4 regions of the Pelotomaculum isophthalicicum JI genome follow, and region 1 is predicted to be linked to each of the others. Evidence: riboswitches for the same ligand, from Rfam matches in the RefSeq annotation. Region 1 holds a riboswitch; each other region holds the start of a gene.

Region 1 (7,754 bases):
CGTCCAGTTCTTACAAGATTATCGTCGGCCCGGCCCTGACCAGCAACAACGGCATGTCGGCGGGCGTGCAGCAGGAAGTGGATTTTACCACCGCTTCCGGTAAACCGGCGCCCGCCCCCGCCAATTCCACCACCGGCTCGGCCATGGTTAACCCGGCGGGCGGCGGGACGGTGGGCTTGGGTGGTGATGCCAAGGTGGTGATCCCCGCCAACGCGCTTAACGGCGCCGATCCTGTGGCAGTTAGCGTGCGCAAGGCGGACACGCCCCCGGCGGCTCCTGCGGATGCCAAAAAGGCCGGTGACGTATTCGAGTGCACGGTGGGGGGGAAATCCGCTTACACCTTTGCCAAGAATGTCACCCTGACCCTCGGCTTCAACCCGGCAGTGGTTGACGCGGGTGAAAGCCCGGCTATTTTCGCCTACGATGAGGCGGCTGGCAAGTGGGTCAACCTCGGCGGCGCCGTGGCAGGCTCAGATATCTCCGCGCAGGTGAACCACTTTGCCAAGTTCGCCGTGTTTGCCGTGGCGAAGGCGTCCAGTCCGGGAACCTTCAGCGATACCGCCGGCAACTGGGCGGAAGCAAGCATCAAGAAACTGGTGGAATTGAAGGTGACCAGCGGCTACCCCGACGGCAGCTTTAAGCCCGATGCCACCATTACCAGGGCGGAATTCGCCACCATGCTGGTAAAAGCGTTCAACCTGGCGCCCCAAAGCGGCAAAATTTTCAGCGATACAAGGAATCACTGGGCCAAAGACAACATCGCCACGGCAGTGTCCCACGGGATTGCTGGCGGTTACGACGAAGATACCTTCGGGCCGGACGACCTAATCACCCGCGAGCAGATGGCCGCGATGATCGTCAAGGCCGCCAGGCTTACCACGCTATATTCCCAGGGAACATCCTTCGCGGACAGCGCGGACATTTCTCCCTGGGCCACCGGGGATGTGGCCGTGGCGGTACGAAACGGCGTGATTAGCGGGTATCCTGGCAATACCTTCCTGCCGCAGGGCCAGGCTACCAGGGCCGAGGCGGCCACAGTGATCATGAACGCCCTCAAGCTGCCCAGATAAGCAGAACGATATTGATAAAAAAAATTGCAAACTGGCAGGAAATTGTTTGTTGGTGTTGAATAAGTATATTGTGTGAAAGAATCTCCGAGCTTGGCATACCTAAGCAAACAAGGTACGGTAGCCAAGCCGTTAGGGTACGGATGGGAAACCCCCGTACCTCCCGGTGCGGAAAGGAGGAGTTTTTAGAAAGAAAGCTTTGTCCTTTTTTACAGCGGGCAAAGCTTTTATTTTTACTCAGGAATTCTTTATACTACTCTCCGAGCCTAAAGACCTAAAGCTTTTGAGCCATGGTTTTCGGCCGGCAGGGCGTACCGGGAAACCAGTATACCTTCCATTGCGAGAAGGAGAGTTTTGACCTGGCTGCTGTGCCGGGCAAACTTTGTATTTTCGCAAAGCTTGCCCGGCATTGCTTTTTAGCGGGGTTGAGATAAATAATTCAAAAAGGGGTGAAGAGTTTACTATCATGGATACAAGGGAAGTGTTATCAAAAAGCATGGAGGAAACGGGTGGGGCAAAATGTTTTCCAGGAGACAACAGCATTAACGCGACCGTGGTTTTCGCCACATCCTGTTCGTTTTACAAGGATGATGTTGAAGAGGAAATCTACCTGGAAGGCGTGCTGACCTGCTACAACTGCCGCTACCGCAGGTGGACGCGCCCCGGATTCAGTTGTTTCAAGAACTTTCCGGTTATGCTCTGACACTTAATAATTATTTACATGTCGAATGAATTAAAACATATAAGTATTAATTAGAATGACTTTTGATAATATGCAATGATTGCAGCGTATTCGTATAATACGAACGGAAGAGGGAGGTTTTTCGGTAAAGTGCGAATAATTGTGTGTATTGACGACACCGACAATATCGACAGCGACTGGGGAACAGGAGAACTGGCGGCTAAAATATCGGAGACCATGGAAGAACTGGGGTGGGGAAAGAGCTACGGGGTGACCCGGCACCAGTTGCTTGTACACCCTGACATCCCGTACACATCCCACAATAGTTCAATGTGTTTTGAAGCCGAAATAGCTGAACCTTATCTTGATGTTCTAATCGATTTCGCTTCAGATTTTTTGTCTCAGGAAAGCGCTGAAGGATCGGACCCCGGCCTGTGCGTTGCCGTGCCTGAACGGTTAAGCAAGCCCGGGCTCCTGATCGATTTTGGCCGCAAAGCCAAGGAAACCGTTGTAAGCAAACAGGAAGCTTATAATCTTGCCCAACAGCTTGGGATACACCTGTCTGAGCACGGCGGCGACGGCCAAGGCGTGATCGGGGCGCTGGCCGGGGCGGGACTGCGCCTGAGCGGCAACGACGGCCGCTTGAGGGGTAAACTTAAAATAAAAAATGCAAGCGGCGTGATCAGCGTCCGCGACATCATCTCCCAAACCTGTGTTGACGTGGTGAGAGTTCTTGATGGGGCGGCGCTGAATAATGATGAGACGGTCAGGCTGGGGAAGACGGTAAAGCCTGTTTTGCTGGAAGGCAAGTTTGTACTGTTTGTATTCCCCGCCGGCGCGGAAGAGAAAATAGACGCCCTGTGGCAAACATGTACCAAAGAGCAGTTAAGAAAATATTAATATGCTGATATATTCCGCCAAGCGGCGCGGTCTAACCCGCGGTCCTGAATGTTATCGTCACAGCTTGGCCGGAAGTGCTCTGGCCGAGAGTTTCGCCGGCCAATGACATCAGCCCCGGTGAAATGCTCAATGTGTAAGTTGTGCCTGGAGTAAGAGGATTTACAGGTTCGATATAAATATATTGTCTTAAGGAAAAATCAACGGTGTCATCAACCTTTGTAACATTTAAAGGAACATTTTCATTGCGTTGAGAGACGAGAGTGAAGCTTTTTACGTTATTCTCCCAGACCTTGCTGTTTACAACATTCTTATCAAATCTCAGGGTAAACTTTGGTTTTACGGGTACATTTGAGGCTCCCCGGACATCCCTGCCGCCTTCGGTTATTGAAATGAAATGCAACGGCTTTCGACCCGGCGCTCCCGGCATTTCTTTACCGGCGCCGGCGGGAAAAGGACTTGTCGCCGGACCCGGCGCCGGTATGTTGATTACCTGTCCCGGGAAAATAAGGCCCGGGTCCGCTAACTGAGGATTGGCCGCGATCAAGGCGTCCAGGGTTACGCCGTATTTTTGAGCGATAAGAAATAAGGTTTCTCCCGCTTGCACAGTGTAATTCAAGATAAAACCCCCTTGCCGGATTGTTAAATGTTGTAATATTTTATGGCAAGGGTTCTAAATAGGTTACTATAACGAAACTGCGGCCTTACTTTAAGGTGAAAAAATTACCCAAAGCTGTGCGGGGTTTGACGGAAAAAGAAAAAGGGACAAACCTCTTAAACGTTTGGATGTCCCCGATGAATGTTCCTAAGAATGTATTCTGTTTACTTGTCTTTGTATATGATGGTACCCACATATTCACCGTTTAAAGCTCTGGTGATGTTGCCTTCTTTGAGGCCGTTGACAATTTGAATTTGTTTCATGTTCTGGGAACGGGTGAGCAGCTCCAGCACAACCCTTTCCACGACCAGGTCGTCCTGGTCCCTGTCCAGCAACTCTTTAGCGCCAATCTTTGGAATGAATTCGGCATCCGGATCTACTTTCGGATTGTTCGCATACAAACCGTCAACGTCTTTAATCAGAATGCAATGCCTGGCTCCAATCACCTCAGCAAGTAAAAACGTCCCGACATCGGTGCGGTTGCTGGGAATGCGGCCTTCCTCCGGCGGGTGCTCCCAGTACCCATACGGCGGCATGCCGTGAATCACCGGAATGCAGCCCTGGTTAAAATAGGCGCCCAGTTTTGGAATGTCGTCGTGTCCGACCTTGATCCCCCCGTGAGGCAGCAGCAGCATGCTTATCATCAGGGCATTTTGCTCGGATATGCTCTGGCCCAGCTTTGATATTATCCCTGTTGGCATACCCAGTTCCATGGCGATGGCGTAAGCGTGCCTGGAGCGGGTTCCACCACCGGTCGCGATGATCATTTTGTGTTTGCCGGCGTTTTCGACAATCTCTTTTATAATCGGCAGGACTGATTTAGCCCCCATGTCGGTAATACTCTGGCCGCCGATTTTAAGCACATTCACGTCGGGCAAGATTTTAAACGGTTCCCTGTACTCCAGACTTTTTAAAAATGTCTTGCCCACGAGGGTCTCGCCCATCAGCTTGCTTTTGACATGCAGCCTTTTACTATCCTTTTCACGGATCAGAGCCATATTCTAACCTTCTTTTTTATTCATTGTCGTCGTCATCGAGGTCATCATCTTCCTTGTTGTCTTTCCCGGCCTTCAGGTATACAACGTCAGCCCCTATGACGCCGGCGATCTCTTCTATTTCCATTTTCCTGATATGCTTTGCCTTGATCTTTAGATCCACGCCCGCCACGGCCACCACAAAATAACGCGGCTGTTTCTCTTTTTCTCCTACTTTGCGCCGCTCACGAACAAAAATTTTTGCACCTGCCATATTATTCACCTCCACTATTTTGGTGATTATCTTATCAAAATATGAAGAATATTGCAATTTTTTACCGGGGAAACATTTTGTAATCAAAATGAAGTCATTTTTATTAAATAGGAATTATGGTTTGTGCTGTCGAATTGAATTATAGATGCAGGTAAAAAAACATTGCGAGGGGTGAGTTTAAATATCTCAAACGGAAAGCACTGATACTGCGGCAGTTAAAACCCCGCGTAATCGCTTTGATCGTTATGAGTGGGCCGGCGCTTTTGGCGATTTGGGAACATTTATACCTTTTGCAATGGGCTATATCATGATAATGAAGATAGAGCCGCTGGGTTTGTTGGTTACATTCGGCATCCTGTTAATTTGTTCAGGGTTGTATTACCGAACGCCTATTCCTATTCAACCCATGAAAGCGATCGGCAGCGCCGCAATCACCCAGGCGGCCGCCATCACACCGGGTATGGTCTGGGGGGCCGGAATTTTTACCGGTATATTCTGGCTGGCCATGGGACTGACGGGGACTCTTGATATTATCTCCCGAATGGTTACCAAACCGGTTGTCAGGGGTATCGTTTTAGGCTTGGGCCTGTCCTTTATCATGGAAGGTATCAAAATGATGAAGTCCGATTTTATCGTGGCTGTTATCGCTCTGGCAATTACTTTTATGCTGCTTGCCGGCAGGCGAATCCCCGCCATGTTTGTCTTAATCATCTTTGGATTAATTGCCGCTCTGGTAAGGAATCCTGAGCTTTTTAAGGAATTGTCCGGTATCCATTTTGATTTCCAACTGCCCCACTTTGTATTAGGACAAATCACATGGACTGACTTCGTAAAGGGCACGCTCATTTTGGGCATTCCCCAGGCGCCGTTAACCCTCGGTAACGCTGTTATTGCCATAACAGCTGAAAATAACAGGTTGTTTCCTGAACGGCCTGTCACCGAAAAGAAAATTGCTGTTTCCCAGGGGATTCTAAACCTCATTTCCCCGTTATTTGGGGGTATCCCCATGTGCCACGGGGCCGGGGGCATGGCCGGACACGTTCGTTTCGGCGCCCGGACCGGCGGGGCTTTGATAATCGTGGGTGTTTTTTTATTGATAACAGGACTATGTTTCAGCAGTTCGGTATTGTTAATATTTAAAATTTTTCCTTTGAGCGTACTGGGTGTAATTTTATTTTTCGCCGGCTTGGAGCTGGCTGCTTCAGCCCGTGATGTGGGCAGGGAAAAGAGTGATTATTATACGTTGTTGGCAACAGCCGGATTTGCCATTTGGAATATGGGCGCCGGCTTCATAGCGGGAATAATAATACAAGAACTGTTTAAGAGAAAGGTGTTTAAGGTATAGGGTTTCAGTAACAGTGCACAACACAATTGGTATATCGGATAAAGAAGAATTGGCTTCATCTGCGAGTAATCTTGAGAAAGTTGCAGAGGCCGTTTAAGGCGCCTGGTTATATAACAAAGGGGGAGAAGCGGAAATAAAGTCACATGGGCATCGTTCCCCCCCCAGTGCTGCCACATTCAATTATTAATCATGAAAAACAGGTGAGCGTTTTTCAAAAAAAGCTTTAACACCTTCCTTGACATCTTCACCCTTACATAATTTACCCAATAATTCCGCTTCGACAGCTAAACCATCACGTAAAGAAAGCTGTTTGCCAAGTTTAACAGCCTGTTTTATCGCCTGTATTCCTAACTGCCTTTTAGACGCTATTTTTTCAGTTAGTTTGATTGCTTCATTCAGAACCTGCCCTTGGGGGACCACCCGATTGATCATCCCTATCCGGCAGGCTTCCCCGGCAGTAATTAATTCTCCGGTATATAGCATTCCGTACGCATTACACAAGGGAACCATTCGGGATATCCGCTGAGTTCCTCCAAAACCTGGCATAACACCAAGGTTTATTTCTGGAAATCCGAGGCGAGCGTTGATATCGGCTAAGCGAATGTCACAAGCCAATGCCAGCTCGCTTCCCCCGCCAAGCGCCGGACCGTTAATAGCAGCTATGGTTGGAATGGGTAAATCCGCGATTTTTTGCATTATACTCTGACCACGGTGCATAAAATTTCGCGCGGAAACCTCATCTAATGAAAGAAGTATCTTGATATCTAATCCGGCAATAAAAGCGCCACCTGCCCCGGTTATGATTACGGACTTAATCTCTCTTTCCGCCAAAATATGGTCTAGAGCTTGATCTATAGCATTAAGGGTTTCAATGCTTAGGGCGTTTACTGGTGGATTATCAATAGTCAATATAACAGTGCTGTTAACTTTTTTTAGTCCCACGGGTTTACTGTTTTCACTGAACATATTATCCCTCCAATTAATCATGAAATTAATATAAACACCGACTCCGTTTGAGTATAATTATATCCCTATACAGATTAATGTAAATCCTTAACATTTTTATCAAGAAGGCTTTTTTCAGTATCATTACTGCAAACTTCAACTTCAGTTAACAATATCAAGCATTTTGCCCCCATAAACGCCGATTGGTTCAAAATAAAAATCCCCACCATCAATACTCTATCTTATATAGAAGAGGTGGGGTTTAAATTATGGCTATATTTTTCCGTTGGTCGGTTGCTGCCGATGAGCCGGGTTTAGGCCTGAATGGTAAGGCTAAATGCTTGGCTCACGCTAACCGACGCGTTGTCTGTTACTGTTATCGTAAAGTTCCAGGTGCCCGCGGTAGTTGGGGTGCCGCTGATCGTTCCGTTGCTAGCCAGACTTAACCCCGTGGGAAGGCCTCCGCTGGTTAAGCTGAAGCTGTACGGTGATGTACCGCCGGTGACACCGATACCGGCGTTATATTCGCTATTCACCAGGCCGTTTGCCAGTGCCGTGGTCGTGATGTTGAGCGCCGTTTGGTCGATGGTAAGGCTATATGCTTGGCTCACGCTGACCGATGCGTTGTCTGTTACCGTTATGGTAAAGTTCCAGGTGCCCGCGGTAGTTGGAGTGCCGCTGATCGTTCCGTTGCTGGCCAGACTTAACCCTGCGGGAAGGCTCCCGCTTGTTAAGCTGAAACTATAAGGTGATGTACCGCCAGTGGCACTGATGCCGGTATTATACGCGCTATTCACTTGGCCGTTTGCCAGTGCCGCGGTCGTGATGCTGAGCGCCGTTTGGCCGGGAGTGGTGGGAGTCTGTCCTGCTATTAACTCCTTAATATTTTCCTTAAACTGATCCATCGTCATA
Region 2 (7,754 bases), on a different contig from region 1:
AATAACGCGCGTTAAAACAAGCCGCGTTCCTTCTATAGCTGAATTGAATTTTTCCTCGAAGAGGTTTTTAAAGACCTTGACACTTTTGGAGATTCGCTCGTTATAATCTGTCCTAAGCCGGCCGCAGTTACGGTCCAAATCCCGTTCCACCTTTTTCCTCATTACCCGCATAATCATCGGACCGGTGATGAATTTCGGCAGAAAAAGCGCATATAAATTAGTCGCGTTGGGGATAAACATATTCGAGTGCTCGCCAAAGATATAATAAAGCTTGGTCTCTTCGGTCAGCGCTTCTACTTCCGCAAAACCTTCGACTTTAAGATCAAAAATTTCCGCCGATTGCTTCAAAAGTTCGCCGATTACCCTGTTTGTCTTACCGGTGAACCGGGCGATTACCCGGTCGAAAGCTTCCTTCACTTTCTCTTCTACCTTGGGTTGCCACTCGTCGAAGGCTGATCGGATCCTGTTCTCAATGCAACCTTCCAGGTAGTGTATCAGCTTCCGTCCGGAAAGTTCCTTTTTAGTCTAGTATTCCTGTTCGATTTCTTTAACAATCATTATGTCCTGACTTTCCTGGAACACGGTTATTTCATGCTCAAGCTCCTGGTACACCTTGCTTTTCTCACCTTGAAAGATATAACCGTTATCCTCTTGTTCCTGACGCAGATTTATGACCATTTCGTCAAACAGTACTATCTTAGCCTTCAATTCTTCTAGGGGAATACCCAGTGCCTTCATCTCCAGTTCCAGCCCGAGCTGCAACTCCCCGGCCGCGTTGTTGCCTTTGTTGCAGGTTGCGTTAATAGCCGCGCGCCCCTTTTCCTTTAGCAGGAATTTCTCTAGCATAGCGGTAAACGCCGGCAGGTTGCTTGCTTTTATTTTTTCATCGTCGCCGGAAATCTTTCCATCCAGGGCCAACTTGGCAGAAAGCGAGTAAATATTTATCTCTTCTAAGCCAACTTTTTCAGCCAGAACTTTCTTGGCAAATTCAAGCGCCTTTTTTTTGTCCAAATCAGTTAAATAGTCAACTTTATTTAAAATAAAGAATGTCTTTGCTGAATACTGCCCAATATCCTTCAAGAAATCAAGTTCGGACCGGCTAATCGGCTGGTCGGACGATAAAAGAAAAATAGCGGCGTCCACCTTGGGGAGGTAGTTATAAGTCTCATCCGTATTGTTCTGGTAAATTGACCCTACTCCTGGCGTGTCAATTAAAACGACGCCGTCTTTTAGATAAGGCGACGGGTACTCAAGATGAACAAGCTTGACATTCTTTTCGTTGCAGGGGTTGCCCTCTTCGGTGACGTATAAGTGCAATTCATCCAGCGTTGTTTCTTCGACAACCCCGTCCAGGAAAGTTACCTTCGCGCTAATCCTCTCGCCATATTGGATTAAGGTAACAATGGAAGTTAGCGGCACGACGGCAGTCGGCAAAAGATCCGCGCCTAGGAGGGCATTAAGAAAAGTGGTTTTTCCTCTTTTGAATTCACCAAGGACAACCAAATTGAAGCGGCCTTGTAAAAGCTTCTGTTTAACTTCCCCCAGGTATTCCACGAGGTGGACAATTTTTCTCTGGTTGGCGATGTTTTCGAGTAATCCTAGGTTTTTAAGATTAAGGTTAAAATGATAGTTTGTCCTTTTTTGTTAAGCAATTTTTAATATCTGTTTGATATATTTTGAATATTGTGTATAATTAAATAAATATATAATAGTAAACTTTGTTTAGACCCTGCAGATAACTCCTACTGGTAACAGTGGGAGTTTTTGCTAAAATTAATTTAACTAGGGGAAAAGAGTACGAGGGGGTCTAAGAATGTTCAACAAGGTTTTGGTTGTATATGACGGTTCCCCGGAAGCCAAAAAAGCACTAAGGGATGGGCTTAAGTTAGCGAAAATGTCAGGTTCTGAATGTCATTTAGTTAGGGTGATTAAAAAGCCGAAACACATTTCCGATATTGAGGTATTTTACCAAGCAGCGGCTAACGAGCTAGCTCTTATCGAAAAAGAATTTGTCGGCGCCAGGTTTTTAGCCAGCCAGGCGGGATTCGACCTGCCCACGCATACCATCCTGGGCGACTCCTGCGAAGTATTGAAAAATTTTGTTCAAAAAGGTGATTATGACCTCGTAGTGGTAACACCGAAAAAAGATACTGCGCTAAAAGATGTACTCTTCGGCGGTTACGTGGAAAAACTGCTACGCAACTCTGATATTTCGGTCCTGGTTGTCCGATAATTGATTCAATCAGGTACCAATTTTATTTAAACCGTTCACCGACGTAAAATCTTAAACTTTTCAGCCAGGCCAGTTGTTCTTCCCCCTTTGGCTCATTGGAAAAGCGATAATCCGTTTTTCTGAAATATTCTTCAAAATCACTATCTAACTTCTGCAATTGCTCAATATGAATATCGGCTAATAAAAGCGTTATCTCTGTTGGAACTTCGTAGAATAAACCTATTAAGTGTCTCCAACAAAGGGCAGGCGATTTCCGGTATATTTCCTGTCCTTTTTTTTCTTTTAAAAAACTGGCCATGTAAGTTAAAGCCATCTGTTCACCTTGCTCAATTGTTTCACATATCGGACATTTTTTAGTAGTATGCAATCTTATTAGGATATCAAGGAAGACATTTACAGACCGTCTTGAAAAAATAATGGAAAGAGGCCATATCTGGCCAAGCCATCCATTTTTGTTGCTTTGTAAAACAGCTTTTATGTTTTTTAGCTCAGTCAACTTGATGTTTGCAACAAATTGATTAAGCGTGCTCAATTTATTGCCCAGTGAGGATATTTGCCAGCCGTGTTGTTTGCAAAAACCATTTTTAGACACCTCAAGCATTGTGGGAAGGCTGTTATAATATTCGATATCAAACCACGTCAGGTATGTTTTCTTGCTTTCCTCACCGTAAATACATGGGGGGCAACGATTTTCAAGCAGTAATTTTTCAATAGTGCTTTGATAAAAAGGTGGCCTGCTGTTTGCCACATTTACTCACCAGATTTACAAAGATTTTGTTTCCCTGAAAAGTTCTTTGTTAAACGCTACAGCGAGGCGTTGATTTCCCTTATTGTTTCCTTCATCTTAATCAGTTCGTTATAATCCCTTTGCCAGATCTTTACCCTTTCACGGCGTTCCTCCTCACTCAATCCCCTTTCCGCCCTGGCTTTCTGAAGGGCGGTACGCAGCCCTTGGGACACCGCGTCGGCGCGCAGTCTGAGCTCGCCGGCCACGTCCCGCACGCCTTCTTTCAGGCCGTCCGCCAGATCGTAGCGCACCCGGCCGCAGTTGCGGTCAAATAATTCCACCAGCTTATTTTTAGCGTTATTAAGAAGGTGGCCGCTAATCAACGCTTTCGGGAGTAAACCGGAGACAGACAGCATTTCCAGCGAAGGAATAAAGGTCGGGTGCTCTTCGAAGTGAAAAAAGAATTTTTTAGAACCCATAATGTATTCTCTGGATGATGATTTTTCCACCGGCACATCGAAAATCTCGGCCGAGATAGACATCATTCTATCTACAATCCCTTCGATCCGGCTAAAGAACCGCATCGACACTTTTTCAAATTGACTCCTTACCTTCAAGCGCTCTTCGTTGCGCTTTTCATTCAATACCGACTGGATCAGGTTTCTGCTGAAATCGTTCAGGCAATGAGTCAACTCTTTTGCTGACTTTTCGGACGACTCTTTTTTATAAGATTCCTCGATCAGATGTAATAGCTCACCTGTTTTAGCCGTCCTGAATTCATTAATATCCTCTTCGACCATAGCGCTCAAACGGTCCACCTCACGGTAGAGGAGATAAATCGAGTCTTCCCGCTCTTGTTCCAGCTTTTCCAGTTCAGCCGCGAAAAGTGTGATTTTTTCATCCAGATCCTGCAGCGAGCCGTCCATCGCCCGCTGCCAGAGCTGAAGTTCCAGTTCCAGTTCGTTGATGGTCCGTAACGCCCTGGCGGCGGAAGACTCCAGGAGCAGCCGCCCTTTATCGTTCCGGATAAAATTTCCCAGCACTTCTTCCAGCTTCTCAATGCCGCCGGCATCCACCCGCAGCTGTCCGTTTCCGCCGCCGGTTCTTCCGAGCAGGGCCTGGCGCGCCGAGAGAGGAATCAGGTCGTATTCTCCTTCGCCCAGGCTGTTCCACAGGGTCTCCCTGGTGAATGCCAATGCCTCGGTGATGTCTTCCGGTAAAGCGATATCGATTTTGTTCAATACGAAGAAAAGCTTGTTCACATATTTAGAAATATCTCTCAAGTAGTCAATTTCTATTTTACTGAGGGGGGCATCGATGGAAATCATGAAGATGGCGGCGTCGGAATGGGGAAGATAAGCGTACGCCGCGTCGGTATTATGCTCATAGACAGAACCGACACCCGGTGTGTCCACCAGGATGACGCCTTGTTTTAAAAATTCCGACGGGTGAATGATTTGCACCTCGCGCAGTTTTTTGATGTTTTTGGGGTTTCCCCTTTCAGTAACGTAATCGGCGATCTGGCTGACCGGAATTGCTTTTCTGGTGCCGTCCAGGTAAATGACAGAGGCGCCGAGTTGTTCACCGTGCTGGATTATGGTGGGAATGGCTGTCAGCGGCACGACGGCAGTCGGTAGCAGGTTGCCGCCCAGAAGAGCGTTGATGAAGGTGGACTTGCCCCTTTTGAATTCACCGAGTATGACCAGGGTAAAAGTTTCCCGGGAAAGTTTATCCGCACTCTCTTTTAAAAGCGAAGCGGCTGGGCTGTTTCCCTTTTTTGCAGCAAAATCAACTGCTTCAGCCAGGATCTGCAAAAGGCTATTTTTCTTTAGCACATAATGGTCCAGCACCACAAATCACCCTTTCGTAAAAAAGATTGCCATAAGAACTGTCAAAACAGGTAGCGGCGCTATATACGAAGCCGGCAAAAAATAAAAACTCCCACCAATAAGAAAATATTGGTAGGAGCTATTAGCCTCGACAAGGCATATAAGTGAGCTCCATCACCTCATAATATCCGCTTATTAAAATTTTATTTGAAAAAAATTATTAAGTCAATATGAAACTCCAACAGGTATATAGTGGAGTTTTCTGTTTAGACTAATTTTCAGCAAGGGGAAAGAATTACAAAGGGGGCTCCCAAAATGTTCAACAGAGTTTTGGTTGTGTATGATGGTTCGCCGGGAGCAAAAAGGGCATTGAATAGTGGCCTCAAGTTAGCGAAAATGGTTGGTTCGGAATGTCATTTGGTCAAGTTGCTTAAAAAGCCGGAACATGTTTCCGACATTAAGGCATTTCACCAAGAAGCAGCCGGCGAGCTAACTTTTGTTGAAAAAGAATCGGACAGGCCCAGGTTTTTAACTAGCTTAGCGGGATTTGACTTGCCTACGCATACCATCGCAGGCGAATCCTGTGAAGAGTTAAAAAACTTTGTTCAAAAAGGCATGTTTGACCTCGTAGTGGTAACACCCAGAAAAGATAACATGATAAAAGATATATTCTTCGGTAGTTACGTGGAAAAACTTTTACGCAAGTCCGATATTTCGGTCCTGGTTGTCCAATAAAGTTGATTGACAATAAGGTTTTTCCATGGTATTTTTTATGAGTATTGTAAATATGTATTTACATTGTTCATAGTTTTATCATTTAAGAGGCGATGGAGTTCGCCTGATGCCTATGAGCGGCTAATGACTCCTACTTTTAAATAGTAGGGGTTTTTTATGCGCGCGCGGCAAAGTGTTCCATAATTCATAGGGCTCACCTGCTGAGTTTTTATTTAACCAGTTATATCTAGAATAAATAAAATATTTTTATCTCCGAGCCTTTTCACCTGAAACTCTAAAGTTATGGTGGTTGGCCGGCAGGGTTTGAAGGGAAACCTTCAAGCCTCCCATTGCGGAAAGGAGAGCTTAATTCGCACGTCAGCCGGATAGGGCATTTTTTCGCAATGCCTGGCCGGCTTTTAATATTGCCTTGGTAAAGAACCTGGGGCTAATTTTATGACACGCTCGATGGGAGGTGTTTTTCTTGTAAATATAAGAATATGGAAGACCTGGATAAATAGCTGAACGGAGTTGAAAAGAGGAAATGGACATCATATGGCAAGGCTTCATAAAAGCGCTGGAATTACTTTTTACAGGAGATCATGACCTTTTTGAGATTACGTTGCTTACCATCAAGGTTTCCGGCACGGCAACGTTAATTAGTGTATTGATTGGGGTTCCCTTAGGAACGTTCCTGGCCCTATCCTTGTTTCCCGGGCGTAAGCTGATTGTGAGCATTGTAAACTTCGGCATGGGGCTTCCGCCAGTGGTAGTGGGCCTGTGGGTGAGCATTTTTCTGTGGCGGTACGGGCCTTTGGGTTTCCTGGGATTAATGTATACCCCAATCGCAATGATCATCGCCCAATCCCTGATTGCTTTTCCCATCGTAACCGGTTTTACCATTGCCGCCATTCAGCAGCTAAACCCCAAACTAAGACTGCAAATTATTGCCATTGGCGCCACCTGGTGGCAAACGCTTTTTCTCCTGGCGCGGGAAGCCCGGATGGGCCTTCTAGCGGCAGTTATTGCTGGCTTTGGCGGCGTGGTTTCTGAAGTGGGTGCGTCCATGATGGTTGGCGGCAACATTAAAGGCCAAACTGCGGTTCTGACCACGGCCACTGTGTTGGAAGTTTCCAAGGGCAACTTAGACATCGCAATGGCAATCAGCTTTATTCTACTGACCCTGGCTTATGGCATAACCCTGATTTTGACAATTCAACAACAGTGGAGGCGGACCTCATGAGCGAAAAAGTCATAGAAGTAAAAGATCTCTCGCTAACTAAAGGGAAAAACAAAATATTAGATATTGAATATTTTTCTCTCAACCAGGGTGAGATCGTTGCCTTAATAGGCCCCAACGGAGCCGGCAAAAGCACCCTATTGCAGGTGCTGATGCTTTTACAGCGCCCCACCGGCGGTGAGTTGTTTTTTAAAGGCGAAATAGTTGACTGGAAAAAACCTATCAAGCAGCGCCGCCTTATGGCAATGGTTTTCCAAGAACCCCTGCTGCTGGATACAACTGTTTACAATAACATAGCTTCCGGTCTGAAGGTAAGGGGACTTCCCATGGAAAAATCCCGTGTACCAGTTACTGAGTGGTCGCAAAGACTGGGCATCGAACACTTAATCCATCGTTCGGTGCGCCACCTCTCCGGTGGTGAATCACAGCGGGTGAGTCTAGCCCGGGCACTAGTTCTGGAGCCAAAAGTACTTTTTTTGGACGAGCCTTTTTCGGCGCTAGACGCCCCCACGCGGACGGCACTAACAGTAGAACTGGGGCGAATTTTGCGCGATACCGGCATAAGCTGTGTCTTTGTTACTCACGATTTTAGTGAAATTCCTCTCTTGGCCAGTAGGGTAGTAGTTCTGGAAAAAGGCAGGATTATTCAAACAGCTGCTCCCCGCGAGATTTTGACAAGGCCGGCCAGCCGGACTGTGGCGTCTTTGGTAGGTATAGAAAATATGCTCCCCGGTACAGTCGTGGAAAAGGATGGACGTGGTGTTTTCGTACAGGTAGACCAGAATACAATCAGGGTCTCCGGGAGTATGGCCGATGTGGGCGATACGGTACATGTCTTGTTGCGGCCGGAAGATATTAGTGTTAGTACTACCCCAGGAAAAGTGGTCGACGGTGCCAACATTGTATCCGGGAAAATCCGAGAGTTGCTCTCACTCGGTTTTCAATATAAAGCAACAATTGACTGTGGTTTTCCGTTGGTTACAATAATCAATCCCGATCAGGTATTTGATG
Region 3 (7,754 bases), on a different contig from region 1:
ACAGTCCTTATTAACCATGGTAAAGTCCTGGAAGATAAATTATTGGAAGCCCGTCTTACACTTGAAGATTTGTTAAGCCAGCTGCGGAAGAAAAATGTTTTTAATTTTGCCGACGTGGAATTCGCCGTGCTTGAACCTACCGGAGAGGTAAGTACCCTTCTCAAGAAAGATAAACAACCTCTTACCGCCAAGAATCTGGGTATAAACGTTGGGCAGGAAAGCGTACCCCAGACGGTTATGCTTGACGGGATTATAATGGATGAACCGCTTGCGGCAATGGGACTAAACAGGCGCTGGCTGCATACAGAACTGGAAAAAGTGGGCGTGGCGCCTGAAAACGTCTTTATTGGCCAAGTGGATTCCGTAGGACAATTATATCTTGACTTGTTTGACGATGCTATTCAGGTGCCTAAGCCCAAAACAAAAGAACTTGCCTATGCTACCATGAAAAAATGTCAGGCGGACTGTGAATTATACGCCTTAGGTACTAAACAACCGCAGGCTAAGAAGATGTACGAAAAATCTTCTGAGATATTGTCGGAAGTAATTCAGGAATTAGAGCCTTTGCTAAAAAGGTAAGGGGACACACCTCTATCTTGGGTATTCCTATGCGGTTGGGGAATGTCCCCGATAGCTCTTGGCATTGTTCCCTAATTTGGTAAAGGAGGCTTTCGCAATTGTCCAATAAGAAAAAGAAGAAATTAACTCCGGCACAACAGCAGTATCATTCCTTTTCTAAAGCCAGGGAGCCTCAACGACCAGTTCTGCTAAACGTAATCAGGGCGTTTTCAGCAGGGGGGACAATTTATCTTCTCGGTCAATTTATTCAAGATTTTTTTCTCTGGAATTTTAATTTTACCGAGAAGACAGCGGGAGATCCGACAGTGGCTGTATTGATTTTACTCTCAGTTATTCTAACTGCTTCAGGTGTCTACGATCATATCGCCCAATGGGCAGGCGCCGGAACAGCGGTGCCGGTAACCGGGTTTGCCAATTCCATCGCTTCGGCTGCTATCGAACACCGAAGTGAGGGATTTGTGCTGGGGGTTGGGGCAAGTATGTTTCAGTTGGCAGGTTCGGTAATTGTCTATGGAGTTTTTGCCGCCTTTGTGGTTGCCCTCATTAAAACTATATTGACACTGTTAGGAGGCTCCTAGCATGCTGCATGGACACCAAACCTGGGTCTTTCCCAACAGGCCCACCATTTTGTCCGCGGCAGCCGTTGGGGGACCCTTTGAGGCCAAGGGGCCCCTAGCTGAGGATTTCGATATCCTTCATGGCGATATATGGCTCGGGCAGGATAGTTATGAGAAAGCAGAAAGAAAAATGTTGGAAGAGGCATGTGAAACAGCAATTAAAGTGAGCGGCTTTGACAGGCTGCGCTTAAAACCAATTAAAGAAGAAGTGCATAATAAAATTAAAGAATCGAACAGAGACTATAATGTACATGTTACATCAGATAAGAAACTTTTTATGCAATTGCAGCAAATAGAAAACCAAGTAAATGGGCCGCAGGAGAAACCGCTGACAGATATACAAAAGAAGGTTATGAAGATAAATAAAGATATTCAGGGATGAAATTTCATTTGTTATAGTAACAATAATTAATCATTCATGCAGGAATTTGTTCTAAGATGTAGAATTACTTTACTCACATGTTAAAATTAAAGATCTCCGAGTCAGGTAAACCTTAGCCGGTAGCAGGTATGGTTGTCTGGCCGTTAGGGTGTGTTGGGAAACAAACGCGCCTCCCATTGTGGAAAGGAGAACATGGCTAGAAGCAATTTTGTGGCTTTGTTCCTTTAAATGGGACAAAGCCTTATTTTTTATTAAAGTCATGGTGCAGGGTGTATGAAAAAAATAATTAAGATATTTAATTCAATGCCATTCGGTATTTTGGCTATATCAGTTTGCTGCGTATATTTTGTATTTATGGAGTATATCCCGGAGAATCCGCGCTTTTTGTTCAGGACTATTTTGTTTGTGGTATTGTGCCTAAATATTTTGTCCTGCGTGATTGCCCGTTTCAGGAGTCTTACATGCAACATAACAACAAGGAAACTGGGAGATCTTTTATTGCACTTGGGCATTGCCCTGATCATCCTGGCCGGCCTCTTGGGTGGGCCGAAGCACAGCGCTTACATTCAAATAAAAGAGCACGAGACGGTGGACCTGGAGCATGAGGGTTTCCCCATCGCCGTCAGGGCAGAGGTAATTGAGGCTGAATACTATGCCGGCGGGGCCGTAAAGCAATACTTCACTACTATCAGCATTTTGGAAAGCGGGCGGGAAGTTGACGTAAAACATATATCAGTCAACCATCCCGCCAGTTATAAAGAAATCAAGATATACCAGTCCACCTTTAGGACAGCGCCCGGTGGTAATATCAGCGGCCTGACAGTAAAATCCGAACAAGGTCTCCCTTTTGTCCGGACAGGCCTGTTGTCGCTGGCTGCGGGGTCGGTTTTAATTTTATTAGGGAGGCGGCATGGTGTTACTTCCTGAAAACGACCTTTTTTTTGCTGCTCTTATCACTTATCTTATATCTTCCGTCCTTTACCTCGCCGCCTTCTGGTTCCAGGCGGGTAGGGCTCTCCGTACGGGCACGGGCTTCTTTGCCGCAGGCCTGGCCCTCCATACAGCCGCCCTGGCGGCAAGGAGTCTTGCTGGCGGCCACCTTCCTTTTGCCAGTATGTACGAGTTTATTATTGTTTTTTGCTGGGGACTGGCTGTGCTTTATCTGATTGGGTGTCGCCGTTTTAAGATTCACATTGCCGGTGTTGTAGTCCTGCCGCTGGAGGTATTGTTTTTGGGGTATGCCCTGACGGTAAAGACGGCTGCCGGCCCGCTTATCCCGGCGCTACAAAGCGTCTGGCTGCAACTGCATGTCGCTGCTGCGGTTCTTGCCTACGGTTTTTTTGCCCTTTCCTTTGCGGCCGCCATCCTTTACCTATGGCAAAAAGGCAAAGACGGGACCTTCGTTTCGGACCGCAATTTGGACAGGTTAATTTACTATTTCATAGCAGCCGGCTTCCCGTTTATGACCCTGGTCCTGGTGACAGGGGCAATATGGGCTGAGGAAGTGTGGGGATCGTGGTGGAATTGGGATCCCAAAGAAACCTGGGCGCTTATTACATGGCTCATATATGCTGTGTACCTGCATTTTCGCAGAGCCAGGCAATGGGAGGGCAGGTTTGCCGCATTGATAGCCGTGATAGGATTTGCAGCGGTTGTTTTCACCCTCATAGGGGTTACCTTGCTGTTGCCGGGGGCGCATAGCTACTAGAAACAAAACAATAATATTGTCTCCGAGCCCTTGGGACCTAATGAATCAGTCCATGGACCAGGGCCGATAGGTTCCGGTGGAAACGCCGGCGCCTCCCGCCGGAAAGGAGACCAGCCAAGTCATGTGCTTACACGCCGGGCTGGGTTCTTTCCGCAGGCCCGGTTTTTTTATTGGTTTTTTTATTGGGGAGGTGATGTTGTCTGTAATAGCGCGATGCACAATATTGGCAAGAAAGGAGATGAAAAGCGTTATGTCACTTAACAGCCGGTCAGCCGGCATCCTGTTGTCTTTATTATGCTTTCTGTTTTTCCTGGGCTCGGCTTCGGCAACGGATCTTACAAGCCTGAGCGTACAATCCTCTACTTATGTTCCCGGGCAGGAGGGCCGTTACACGCTGACTTTTAAGTCGGGAGAGCAGTTGAACTTGTCGGTTGGTTCATACGTGTATGTTAATTTCCCGCAGGGTTTTTCTTTTGTGCAAAACAGCATCAGCAGCGAAGATCCTGGCTGCACTCTGGCCAGTATCCAATACAAAAACAATAGCACTGATAAATACTGGTCAGTCCTCAATGGCGATGTCAGCGTCGCGGGAGATGTATACAGGTTCATTTTCCAGCCTACCGTCAGCGGCTCGGTTTATACTAACGCTAACATCAACATTTACATGGTCGTTCCGGGGGTCGTCAATGCACCCGCAGTAGGAACCGGTACGGTTACGTTGTCAGTCTATGGGGCTAACGGCAACAGTTATACTAAAAGCGCTTCTGTAACACTTGGCGACCCGCCTGCCTCGGCGCCGTCAAACCTTGGGGTCGTTGCGGCAAATTCTTTAAAAGTGAACGCAACCTGGGATACTGTAGTTGGGGCTACCCGCTACCAGTTGTTGTATTCCAGCGACCCGGAAGGAACTTATATTCAGGCTTGTGACTTCGGCAAAGAGCCTGACCCGGGTCAGGAGTGGTCATTGACAAGTAACTCCTGCAGCTATTCAGGGACAGGCAACGGAGGTCTTGAAGCCGGTAAAACCTATTACTTTAAAGTTAGGGCGGGTAACCAGTACGGCTATGGTCCCGCTTCCCAGCCTGTAGCGGTCGCGATCCCGGCAGTCACCCTGCAGCAGTCCACACCAGTTGACGGCGGCTATGCATCGATAGGCGGGTCAATTACTGCAGTATTCAACCAGCCGGTGAGGATTACGGATAACGACAAGATCCAGGTTTATGAGAAGAACACCGGAAAACCGGTTACGAAAAACCAGGTGTCCGTGGACGGGAGCACGGTGACTATTTCCGCCGCCCTTAGCTACCGGACTGCATACCAGGTGGTCTTCCACGAACTGGCTCTTGAGGGCACGGTATGCCAGGGCTTCTATAACCGTTTAATTGGCTGGTCCTTCACGACATACGGAAGCAGCAGCGGAAGCAGCAACCCTGTCTCCTCCAGCACAAGTCCGGCCACCAACAGCGGGCTTACTTCCAGCTTTTCCGATGCCGATGTGGCAAGTGCTCTGAAGAATGCGGAAACATCTCCAAAAGTAACCCTGAGTACTTCAGGTTCAACCACCGGGTTGAGCTTAACCATCAGTCAGTTGGGTACCATTGCCTCCATGGGCAAACCGGTAGAGGTTACGGTAAGTAACGCTGACGTAAATCTGACCCTGGATCCGGCCGCCTTGCTCGGCGGTATACAGGGTACGGCCCAATCTGTCAGCATAGGCGCCAGGGTTGTCGACAGCGGCGCCACGCCCGCGGGCGGCGCAGTTATGATTGCCGGGAAGGTCTTCGAGTTGTCGATAACAGCGTTAATGCAGGATGGCAAAACCCAATCGATAGACAAGCTTGCCGGGACTATCAGCGTTGCTCTGCCGGTGACGGCTGAGTCAAAAGAGGCCGCCCAGCGTGGAGAACTCACAGCCGCTTACTATGATCAGGAATCAGGTTCATGGGTTTCGTTGGATAACGGGACTTACGACGCGGAAAAGGGTGCCTTTTCCTTCCAGACCAGCCACCTGTCCAAATGGGCGCTCGTCTATAAGGAGTCATTAGGTGGTCCTGTAACCTTCAGCGACATTCAGGGTCACTGGGCTCAAAAAGAAGTTGAGTTTATGGCCGGTAAAGGCTATCTAAAAGGTGTGGGCGGCGGCCTGTTCGCCCCTGAGAACAACGTCACCCGCGCTGAATTCGCTGCTATGTTGGCACGCTGCCTCGGCCTCTTAGGGGAACAGCAGTGCCCGTTTGCCGACGTGCCGCAAGACGCCTGGTTCCGCAACGCTGTTTCGCAGGCTTATACCGCAGGGATTGTAAAGGGTATTAGTGATAGCAGCTTCGCCCCCGACAGTCTAATCAGCCGCGAGCAGACGGCTATGATGGCTGCAAACGCTCTGCGCTATAAAAACGCAAAAGAAAGCGCCGGTATAGATGTTCTAGACCAGTTCGCGGACAAGAACCTGATTTCCGATTGGGCGGCGGAATCCTGCGCCATGGCTGTTGACAAGGGAATCATTAAAGGGTCGGGAGGGCTTTTTGCCCCCGCGAATAACGCTACCAGGGCTGAGGCGGCAGTAATGCTGTACAGGGTGCTGAACAGCTTAAACTTAGAAAGGGGTGAGTAGGAAATGGTTAAGGTTAATAAAAGCTGGCTGGGGTTTCTGCTGACAGTATCTTTTCTTCTCCTGCTCGCGGCCCATCCTGTCACGGCTTCTTACAAGGCGCACAACACGGACGCGGATGCGGGCCTGTTCCTGCAGACCTACCCGTCGGCGGTGGGCACAAAACTGGACAATTGTTACTTGTGTCACACCGGAGGCTATAACACCTCAAACAAGTACTTGGATTCGTGCGACTATTGCCATTTCAAATACGGATTTAAGCCGCCGCACGGGAACATCGCAGCGACACTTAACACTTATGGCACAGCCTACCTCAACGCGGGGCGGGACGCGGCTGCGTTTGCGGCAATTGACGCATTGGACTCCGACGGGGACGGATTTAGTAATGGGCAGGAAATCCTTGCCGGCCGCCTGCCCGGCGACAGCAATGACAACCCGAACGTGGTTCAGGCGCCAGCTGTAGTTTACACTAGTGAGAAGATAAGGCAGTTGGCCAAAACAACGCAGTTTATGGCAGTGGACACGGCCAAGTCAGGTGACTACTTCGGCACTTACGCCGGTGTGGACGTATGGCGGCTTCTCCAGGACGCCGGTGTCAGGGATGACGCGACCGACATCACGGTATTTGCCGCGGACGGCTATAGCAGAAACTTCGTGATCAGCGATCTGAAGAAGAGCTATACTCAGGGCAAGTTTTACAACAAATACCCCTGGATCGGCTTCTCCTCGCAAGCCGGCTACACCAACGGCCAGCAATTGGCGGGAGACCTGCACTACCTGCTCGCCTACGAGCGCGATGGATTCCCTCTAATGGAAACAAAGATCGTAGCCGGAAGCGACGGTAAGTCATCTCTGGATGGGGAAGGCCCTTACCGGTTTGTTACTCCTTTATCGGAGCCGGTAACTCCTGACCGGTCGCAGTGGACGATTGACAGGGACGATCCGCCCTACCCGTTTAACCCCAACCGCCCGGCAATCAGAAACGGTGATTATTGCATAAAAGTAGCCGTGGCGTTCAGGGTAAACACCGCGACAAACAAGTCTTACCAATATGACTTTAGCGGCAGGGTCTGGGAGATGGTTGAAAAAGGGGAATTTGTAGTATACGGTGCGATCAATCCACAGTAACGGATTCTAGACTAATTAAGAATGGGCATTGAAAAGGCGGGGGATCGTAAGTCCCCTGCCTTCTTGATCTTTGTATTACATCTACTTTTTCATTTCTACGTCTTCTTCTTTCTTCTCTGCTTCTTTTTCTTTCATCTCTTCGTCTTCTTCAAAATCCATGTAATCATCTTCGGTATAGGGAGTCACTTTAGGCGTCTTTCCCATCCACACCTTGCCCACCTCCGGTGGTCTTACCCAATGACCTCATGTAGGCCGCTCCGACACTTGTTCCACAAGCGAATAAAGCCTTCCATGACAGGTTAGATTTTGTATCACACATTCCCGAATTTTCAAAAGATTGCTCCAAGCGCTCTAGAAGCTAAGGAGTAGAAGCTAAGGGACGTTCCTTTTGCTTCCTTGTTCGAACCTTAAAGACCATGTTTTGATTCAATCCAGTCACCCGGGCGATCTGCTATTGTGTTGCCCCTTTAATAACTTTGATCAGTCTGAGTACCTCATCACGCTTCTGCTTCTCAATGGTTTGCAATATCGTTAAAGGCTCCCCATTCAACATAGTTCAATCTCTGCCTTTACTTCACCATCGGTTTTCCTTTGTTTAATTTCATCATAAAGGCATGTTTCCTAGATTTCCAGTTTCATATGCCCTCGAAACCTGTAAAGGAAACAAAGATGCAAAAAGAACGTCCCCTTGCTTACCGACCGCCAGGAAAAGGATTCTGCCCAGAGCGCGTC
Region 4 (7,754 bases), on a different contig from region 1:
GGTTTAAGTGTAAACACCTCCTAAGCCGTTTAAACCAATCTAAACCTGTCTAAACTTTTTGCCTGAAGGTTTATCAGGTTGAGGGAAAGACCGGCAGGCGCCTTGGCTGATAAAATATAACCCAGCGAAACTGATAATATCCGCTGGTTGAATAAAGGAAGTTTTTAAGGAGTGTGGAGCCGAAGGTGAAGGTATTATTCCTGGTTCTGTCGGTAATTGTCGCGCTCGTGTTCTTGCCCGGCGGTATGGCCCGCTGGGAGCATGACGCGGAGATTACCGGCAAAATCCACACGGGCAACTGGAACAAGCATCATCATTCCGCGCCGGAAAACACCTCCGGCGATTATCCCACGTTGATTGGTGACACCGGCGCGGACGATCGGCCGGAAGTCATACCATGTGACTACGAGCGGGAAGGGCTGGGAAATTTCCAATAGAAATGCGCGACAACGCGGGCGTCTCAAAATACAGCCGGATCATGCTGCCGGCCATGTTATGCGTGATGTACCTGCTCATCAACATGTCGGTCAGCCGGACGGGGGACAGTTTTTTGCTGGCCTACGTGGCGCAGCCGCTGCTCTGGTCAGGGGTGGCTTACTTTGTCTGGCGGCTGCCCCGGCCGGGGATCTCCGGAAAGATGCGCCTGCGCTCCCTGCTGAGCTGGCTGGCGCTGCTCGCCGCCGGTTTCCAGATCATATTTCAACTGGCCGGCGGCATGGTGGAAGGTTTCGGCAAGAGTCCCTCGTCCTTCACGTTTCTGGGGATAGCCAGCAACATCCTCTACGTGGGCGCCTGCCTGGCCGGCACGGAGACGGCCCGGGCCTACCTGATCAACAGCCTGGCCAAGCGGCGCCTCCACCTGAAAATAGGATTACTGACGCTTTTTTTCGCGGCCCTCGGTCTTCCCTTCAGCGCGGTTGGCGGTTTCCGGACCGGCTTCGAGTTCGTCAAGGTTGCCGGAAGCGTGATCCTGCCGGGTCTCACCGAAAACGTTGCGGCCTCCTACCTGGCTTACCTGGGCGGCCCGTTGCCGGCCTTGATTTACCGCGGCGCGCTCCAGTCCTTTATCTGGTTTTGCCCGGTTTTGCCCGACTTGAGCTGGACGACCAAGACCCTGCTGGGCGCCTTTATCCCGGCCTTCAGCCTGTTCATGATCCACCGGATCTACCTGCTGGAGTCCAGGGAACTGAGGAAAAAGAATCATGCCGGGGAAAATCCGGCCGGTTGGATCATCACCTGTGTCGTTTCGGTACTGCTGGTCTGGTTTTGCGTAGGCATATTTCCCGTCTTTCCGTCGGTGGTTTTAAGCGGCAGCATGATGCCCGTGATGTATAAGGGCGACATCGCCCTGGTCAAAAAGATTTCGGGAGACGAGGTCAGGCTGGGTGATGTGATTGATTTTCGCCGGGATAAGATGCTGATTACCCACCGGGTGATTGAAATTAAGGAAAACCATGGCGCCAGGGTTTTCCGGACCAAGGGCGACAACAACAGCGGGCCGGACCCGGACCTGGTCGGCCCGCAGCAGGTGAGGGGCAAAGTGGTTTGTACAATCCCGAAAATCGGTTGGGCCGCTTTATTTGCCAAGACGCTGGCCGGGATGGTCAAACCGGGTGCGAGTCCCCAGGGGATGGAATTTTAACAATGGTTATTAACTTGAAGCCAATTAAAAATATAAATGATCAAGGCTGGAAGCACCGGATGGACAGGAGAGTCAGGCTGGCCTGCCTGGCTATGTGCGCGGCGCTGCTGGCCCTGACATCGTTCCTGTTTTTGAAGTCCCTTTTTTGGCACGGCACGGCGCGGGAGACAGTGCCGCTGGTTTCCTACAACCAGACAGCCCGGGTGGACTACCGGGTCTACTTTATCCCGGGCAACAACCTGTACGCCGAAAATAGCCTCGGGGCGGGCAACGTGTACATGACCAACTTCGTTGATTACATCACTACCTCTTTCAAGTACACCTTCAGCGCCGACCGGGTGTCCGAGGTCAGGGGCGAATACGGAATAGTCGCCCTGGCGGAAGCGCTGGCCGGCAAGGAAAACACAAAAATCTGGCAGCGGGAATTTGTGCTGCTGCCGAAAAAAGCCTTTAGCGGCAATGAACGGACCGTCTCCGTCCAGGAGGAGTTGCCGCTGCGCCTGCCGGAATACAATACCTTCGCCAGTATGGTGATCAAGGATACGGAGCTGATTCCGAACGAGGTCAACCTGACCGTGCGCTGGAACGTGGACGTGGAAGCCGTTACGGACAGCGGGCAAATCAAGGATCAGATAGCCCCGACCCTGGTGGTGCCGCTGGTCCGGAAAGCTTTTGAGATCGGCGGGGAGCCGGTTAAAGAAAAGCCCGGCGCCATCAGCGCGACCAGGTCCGTGCCGGCCCAAACCGACCGGAAAAAGGCCGCCCTGTACGGCGCGGCCGCCGGCCTCAGCGCCGTCATCCTGGCCCTGCTGCTCCGGTTCACCGGCGGAAGCGCGGGGCGGACCGATCCCCTGGAGGCCAGGTTCAGGCGAATTGTTAAAAAATACGGCTACCGCATGGCCGTCATCGAGGGAGAGATCCCTGGCGAACGCGGGAACGCGATCCCGGTCCGGTCCGTGGACGACCTGGCGCTGATTGCCGACGAGCTGAACAAGCCCGTCATGTACCGGCCGCTTTCGGAAACCGATAATATGGCGACGTTTTATGTCTTCGACGAGCCAAAGTTGTTTGTTTATGAATTAAAAAAGGAGGGATAATTAAAATGTTAATAGTCAAAAAAAACTGGTTTTACAAGGTTTGCCTGACCGTCCTGGGCGCGCTGCTGAGTTCAGCCTGACCGCGCCCGCGCCGGCCCTGGCCGCGTCGACCGAGGTACAGATCGACGGAAACGGGGTGACGAATCCCACTACCTTCACCGTGGCCCAACTCCAGGCCTATGTGAACAGAATTGAAGTGCTCACCACCCAACCTAGTCAATGGGATAGCTCCATTCAGGCTAGTCCGGCCAGCGGGCCGCCCCCGGCCAACGGCCAGGTGGCGCTGTCCATACCCGGTACCCCAGACAACGGGCTGGAAGACACGGACAAGATTTACTATACCACTGACGGCAGCACCCCGACCCTGAACAGCCCGATCTATAACTGGATTGGCAGCAGATGGTGGTATGACCACCCAGGTCTGAACACAATCAATCACCCGATCACCGTCAGCACTACCGGTAAAACAGCGATCAAGGCCGTCAGGATCGGACCCCCCGGCCAAAACAACCAAAACGGAAAAACGAACAGCGATGTGCAAACCTTCGTCTACACCAACCGCGCCAAGGGGGATATCGACTACGACGGCTACATCGATGTCACAGACCTGGGGATAATGATCGACATTATCAGTGCCGAGTATACCCCCAATGATTTTGAGATTTACGCCGCTGATCTCGACTCCGACGGCTACGTTGACGTCACGGATTACGGCATGCTTATAGACTTGATCTCGGGCTAGCGGATTTCCGGCTTTCAACGTTACCCGTCCGGTATGCTACCCACCCCCTTCACCCGGGGGTGTTTTTTGTCCAAATACAGCATGGTTTAGTTTGAGTTATCTAATAGATTATTATTGGGTTAATTTATTAGATAAGTATAACCCGAGGGCTAGACAGGAGTAGTTATAAATTAAATGAAAGCGTGGCTTAACCGGAGTTCTACTGTTATCTTCTAAACCGGTCTAAACCTATTTGTAGAAATTTTATCCTTTTGTGGTAATGATGGTTTACGCTATGTTTGTTAAAATATAATATCGTTCTGGACATCCACAGTGTAACATCCTAGTCTGCCCGCCTGTGGCCTCGCGCGGCTATGGCGGCTGACCGGCAGGGCCGGCCCGGAAACAGGCCTGCCTCCCAGTGCGGAAAGGGTTGTTTGCCTGCTGTGCACAACGGCTGGACGCGTTTTCCGCGCCCGGCTGTTTTTGTTTTGTCAATTTCTGGCGATAAGGGGAGTATGATCACGCCGGCAGTTAAAAATATATGGCTCTGTAAGCTCTTTGTGAAATTACTGGTATTGCTGCTGCTCGTAGGCTTATCCAACCTGATGGCGCCCATGGCGGCCCTGGCCGATCAGTCGGACTCGGTGGAGATCACCGGGGACGGAGTGACTGCCCCCGTGACCTTGACCCTGTCCCAGCTCGAGGGCATGAAACAATACGAGCACGTGTACAGTGTGATCAACACCTGGCCTACCAAAAAGTGGTACATAGGGAAAGGTGTCAAGCTGAGGGACCTGCTCGCCCTGGCGGGGATGACAGAAGAGGCCAGGCTGATCAGATTTGTGTCGAACGACGGGTACGAAGTGACGCTTACAGTTAAGGAGTTGTTCAAAGACAAGCGCTATTATTTCTCGCGCTTAATGGACAACCATGCCAGCGACGGGAGCGTTCCAGGCTCTCCGGAGGGCGCGCGGGAGGTGGAGCCGATCCTTGCCCTGATCAGCAGCGAGGGCAGTGACAACCCCGCCGAAATGAACGACCGGGACGCGCTGCTGCTGCTCATCGGGCAGCGGGCGGTTACCGAGCAGAACAATAACTTGTTTTTAAAATATGTGGCTAAAATCGAGGTGCTTACCGACGCCCCACCCAAATGGGACAGCCCGAAGGCGAGCGTGGCCGGCGGAGAGGTGCCCGCGGGGACCAAGATCGAGCTCAGCAATAAGCACAATGACGCGGACAAGGTGTATTACACCACGGACGGCAGCATCCCGACCATTAACAGCCCGATGTACAACAAGAGCGCAAAGCGGTGGTGGCCGCTGCGGCCGGACGATTTGGACAGCGTCAACCGGCCCATCGAGATTAAAAAGGACACGGTGATCAAGGCCGTCACCATCGGTCCCGGCAAAGAGGACAGCGACGTTGTAACCTTTACCTATAAAGCTGATCTCACGGGCAAAGCGGCGGACCCGGCGAAGAGGCCGGCCGGGCCGCCCACCAAGATCACCCTCGACCAGGACACGGCCAGTCTCAAAGTCGGTAACACCATTGAGTTGGTGGCGAGCATAGAACCATACAACACCATGGACCACGACGTGACCTGGAGTTCCAGCGACACCAGGGTGGCCACGGTCGACGGCAACGGCCTGGTGACGGTGGTCGGCCCCGGCACGGCCACCATCACCGCGAGGACTGTGGCCGGGAACCTGTCGGCTTCCTGCGTCGTGCATGGTCAAAGCCTGACTAACGCAGGTTCTCAGCAGAGCGGGTCGCGGGAGATGCCCAAAAAAGCGCCAGTGCCGGAGAGTGGACGGCGTTCCCCGGCGGAAAATGAGATTATCGCCACCAACCGGCAGAGCCCGGCGGAGAAAAAGGCGGCTGCCGGCGATTCGACAACTGCCGATAGGCAGCCGGAGATACCTGCCGAACAGCCGGTGCCGGAAGCCAACCGGCAGTACCTGGCGGAAAAAAAGGAAGTTGCCGCCGCTTCAACTACCGGCGGTGTCACCCCGGAGCAGCCGGATGTACAACCCTGGCGTGTTTTCGAGATGTCGGCCGATGATATACCCTTGAAGTTACAGGAGGAGGCAGATATACAGGACGGTTACGCGGCGGTTGTGTTTCTACTCCTGTTTCTAACCGGCGCGATTAAGAGGTACTTGGAATACGCAAAGGAGGTAGCTAGGTGACAATATCTGTGTTAACCCCGTTGAAAGATACAATGCATGTCATCTCGTCGGCTTTACTAATGCCTACCGTCGCGGTCCTGCTGCTGTTACTGGCCTTTACCGTGATTGAACTGGGCGGCCTGCTTGTGGAAACCCTCATGGAGCGGCGCCGGGCACGGGTAAGGGTGCCGGAGTTGGTTGACGCCTTTCAGGGGAAAGAAGCCGTTCAGATCATGGACGAGATCGAAAATAGCCGGTTGTTCCGGCGCCAGAAAGCGGCTCTGGGCGAGTTGATCAAGCACCGCCATTTGCCCGCCACCTCCCTGCAGGCCCTGGCCCGCCGGCTGCTTGCCGGCGAGGAACTGCATTACGCCGGGATCACCAACAGGACCGACCTGGTGGCCCGCCTGGGGCCCATGTTCGGGTTGATGGCCACTCTGATTCCACTGGGGCCGGGCATGATCGCCCTGGGCCAGGGCGACACCAGGACCCTGGCCGACTCCCTGCTCACCGCCTTTGACGCCACGGTGACCGGCCTGGCCGCCGCCGGCATCGCCTTTGCCATCTCCCGGCTGCGCAAAAGGTGGTATGAGGATTACTTGAGTTCACTTGAGGCCTTGCTGGAAAGCTTACTGGAGGTGTTCGCCCGTGGACGGGGGACTGAGAAGCAGGAGACGCGGAACGCCTGAGGAGGTCAATCCCATGGATGGCGCCATCAACATTGTGGACGCCATGCTGGTGTTTGCCTGCGGGCTGATGCTCTCCCTGGTCATGCACTGGAATGTCGACCTGGGCCGAATAGGTGAGCGCGTCAACCTGGAGCGCGGCCGCGAGGTTTTGCAAGATCCGGAAATACGGGACGATCTGATCGAAACCGAAGAGGGCCGGGGCAGGCTTTATGAAAAGATGGGCACGGTTTACAAAGACCCTGCCACGGGGCAGTTGTTCATGTTAACCAACCAGTAGAACAAGTGAAAGGGGTATCTGCTCAATGCAAATTGTTAAACAGAAATGGTTTCGCGGGCTTATGGCGACTATTCTGGGAGCGCTGCTGCTGGCCGGCGCGTTAAGCCTGGTGGCGCCGCCGGCGGCCCTGGCCGATCCCTCGACCTCGGTCGAAATCACGGGAGACGGGGTAAAGACTCCGGTGACGCTGACCCTGGCCCAACTCCAGGCCATGGAGCAATACCAGCATGTGTACAGTTGCATCAACACCTGGCCCACCAAGAAATGGTACGTGGGCAAGGGAGTTAAGTTACGGGACTTGCTGGCCAAGGCGGGGATGCTTGAGACGGCCAAGTTAATTAAGTTCACTGCTAAGGACGGCTACACGGTGACGCTGACGGTGCAGGAATTATTAAAAGACAAGCGTTATTACTTCCCGCGTTTCAAGACCGGCGGCGACGGTGACGGGAATACGCCCGGCGACCCGTCGGGCGCGGAAGAGGTGGAGCCCATCCTCGGTCTAGTGAGCGTCGAGGGCAGCAATAACCCCAAGTATATGAACGACATGAATGCTTTGCTGCTGATGATCGGACAGCGGGCGGTCACCGAGCAGACCGGTAATTTGTTTGTTAAATACATAAGTAAAATTGAGGTACTCACCACCGAGCCGGAAAAATGGGACGCTCCGCAGGCGAATCCGGGCGGCGGCGTGGTGCCTGAGGGGACCATGGTGGCGCTGAGCAACGCCCACAATGACGATGACAAGATTTACTACACGACGGACGGCAGCACCCCGGACTTGAACAGTCCGATGTACAACTGGATTGCCAAGCGGTGGTGGTCGGCACGGGCGGATGTTCTGGGCACGATCAACCACCCGGTCGGGCCAATCAATAAAAACACGACGATTAAGGCTGTGACAATAGGCCCCGGCAAGCTGAACAGCGACGTGGTCACCTTCTCCTACCAGATTGCCGGAACAGAGAGCGCTTCCGCAACCACGGCGGGCACAGCCGGCCTGGAGAATCAAAGGAAAGATGAAACACCGGGCAGTCCGCCGGTAAAAGTGATCAAGCTCACCATCGGACAAACGGGAGCCAGTGTTGGCGGTAGCCCCTTCACCCTGGACGCGGTGCCTTACGTCAATACCAAGGTCGAACGCACCCTGGTGCCGGTGC

Evidence for each region. Region 1 has a riboswitch for molybdenum cofactor ahead of L7E55_RS14385 (hypothetical protein). Riboswitches for the same ligand answer to the same signal wherever they lie in the genome.
Region 2: it holds a riboswitch for molybdenum cofactor, as region 1 does, so the genes downstream of both, L7E55_RS13985 (ABC transporter permease) here and L7E55_RS14385 (hypothetical protein) in region 1, are expected to answer to the same signal.
Region 3: it holds a riboswitch for molybdenum cofactor, as region 1 does, so the genes downstream of both, L7E55_RS10590 (cytochrome c biogenesis ResB family protein) here and L7E55_RS14385 (hypothetical protein) in region 1, are expected to answer to the same signal.
Region 4: it holds a riboswitch for molybdenum cofactor, as region 1 does, so the genes downstream of both, L7E55_RS11700 (FN3 associated domain-containing protein) here and L7E55_RS14385 (hypothetical protein) in region 1, are expected to answer to the same signal.

The regions. Positions count from the first base shown of each region.
Region 1 is NZ_JAKOAV010000033.1:20,052-27,805, forward strand. Features, by position in the region: gene L7E55_RS14380 (S-layer homology domain-containing protein) at 1-1,070, shown strand, start outside; molybdenum cofactor riboswitch at 1,141-1,262, shown strand; molybdenum cofactor riboswitch at 1,314-1,433, shown strand; gene L7E55_RS14385 (hypothetical protein) at 1,450-1,770, shown strand; gene L7E55_RS14390 (hypothetical protein) at 1,900-2,649, shown strand; gene L7E55_RS14395 (LysM peptidoglycan-binding domain-containing protein) at 2,681-3,265, opposite strand; gene L7E55_RS14400 (amino acid kinase family protein) at 3,469-4,302, opposite strand; gene L7E55_RS14405 (hypothetical protein) at 4,319-4,552, opposite strand; gene L7E55_RS14410 (putative sulfate/molybdate transporter) at 4,734-5,897, shown strand; gene L7E55_RS14415 (enoyl-CoA hydratase/isomerase family protein) at 6,081-6,863, opposite strand; gene L7E55_RS14420 (putative Ig domain-containing protein) at 7,157-7,754, opposite strand, start outside.
Region 2 is NZ_JAKOAV010000031.1:7,879-15,632, forward strand. Features, by position in the region: gene L7E55_RS13955 (hypothetical protein) at 1-417, opposite strand, end outside; gene L7E55_RS13960 (dynamin family protein) at 526-1,554, opposite strand; gene L7E55_RS13965 (universal stress protein) at 1,814-2,233, shown strand; gene L7E55_RS13970 (DUF6062 family protein) at 2,256-2,981, opposite strand; gene L7E55_RS13975 (dynamin family protein) at 3,038-4,810, opposite strand; fluoride riboswitch at 4,916-4,977, opposite strand; gene L7E55_RS13980 (universal stress protein) at 5,105-5,524, shown strand; fluoride riboswitch at 5,604-5,664, shown strand; molybdenum cofactor riboswitch at 5,763-5,882, shown strand; gene L7E55_RS13985 (ABC transporter permease) at 6,048-6,746, shown strand; gene L7E55_RS13990 (ABC transporter ATP-binding protein) at 6,743-7,754, shown strand, end outside.
Region 3 is NZ_JAKOAV010000019.1:1,949-9,702, reverse strand. Features, by position in the region: gene L7E55_RS10605 (DUF421 domain-containing protein) at 1-579, shown strand, start outside; gene spoVAC (stage V sporulation protein AC) at 678-1,157, shown strand; partial or broken gene L7E55_RS10595 (stage V sporulation protein AD) at 1,159-1,377, shown strand; molybdenum cofactor riboswitch at 1,661-1,783, shown strand; gene L7E55_RS10590 (cytochrome c biogenesis ResB family protein) at 1,852-2,505, shown strand; gene ccsA (cytochrome c biogenesis protein CcsA) at 2,489-3,286, shown strand; molybdenum cofactor riboswitch at 3,295-3,411, shown strand; gene L7E55_RS10580 (S-layer homology domain-containing protein) at 3,537-5,897, shown strand; gene L7E55_RS10575 (GEGP motif-containing diheme protein) at 5,901-7,022, shown strand; gene L7E55_RS10570 (hypothetical protein) at 7,104-7,226, opposite strand.
Region 4 is NZ_JAKOAV010000022.1:17,010-24,763, forward strand. Features, by position in the region: gene L7E55_RS11680 (hypothetical protein) at 186-437, shown strand; gene L7E55_RS11685 (signal peptidase I) at 590-1,642, shown strand; gene L7E55_RS11690 (DUF5305 family protein) at 1,645-2,739, shown strand; gene L7E55_RS11695 (chitobiase/beta-hexosaminidase C-terminal domain-containing protein) at 2,876-3,481, shown strand; molybdenum cofactor riboswitch at 3,789-3,911, shown strand; gene L7E55_RS11700 (FN3 associated domain-containing protein) at 3,907-5,652, shown strand; gene L7E55_RS11705 (MotA/TolQ/ExbB proton channel family protein) at 5,649-6,320, shown strand; gene L7E55_RS11710 (DUF2149 domain-containing protein) at 6,280-6,597, shown strand; gene L7E55_RS11715 (hypothetical protein) at 6,583-6,840, opposite strand; gene L7E55_RS11720 (stalk domain-containing protein) at 6,779-7,754, shown strand, end outside.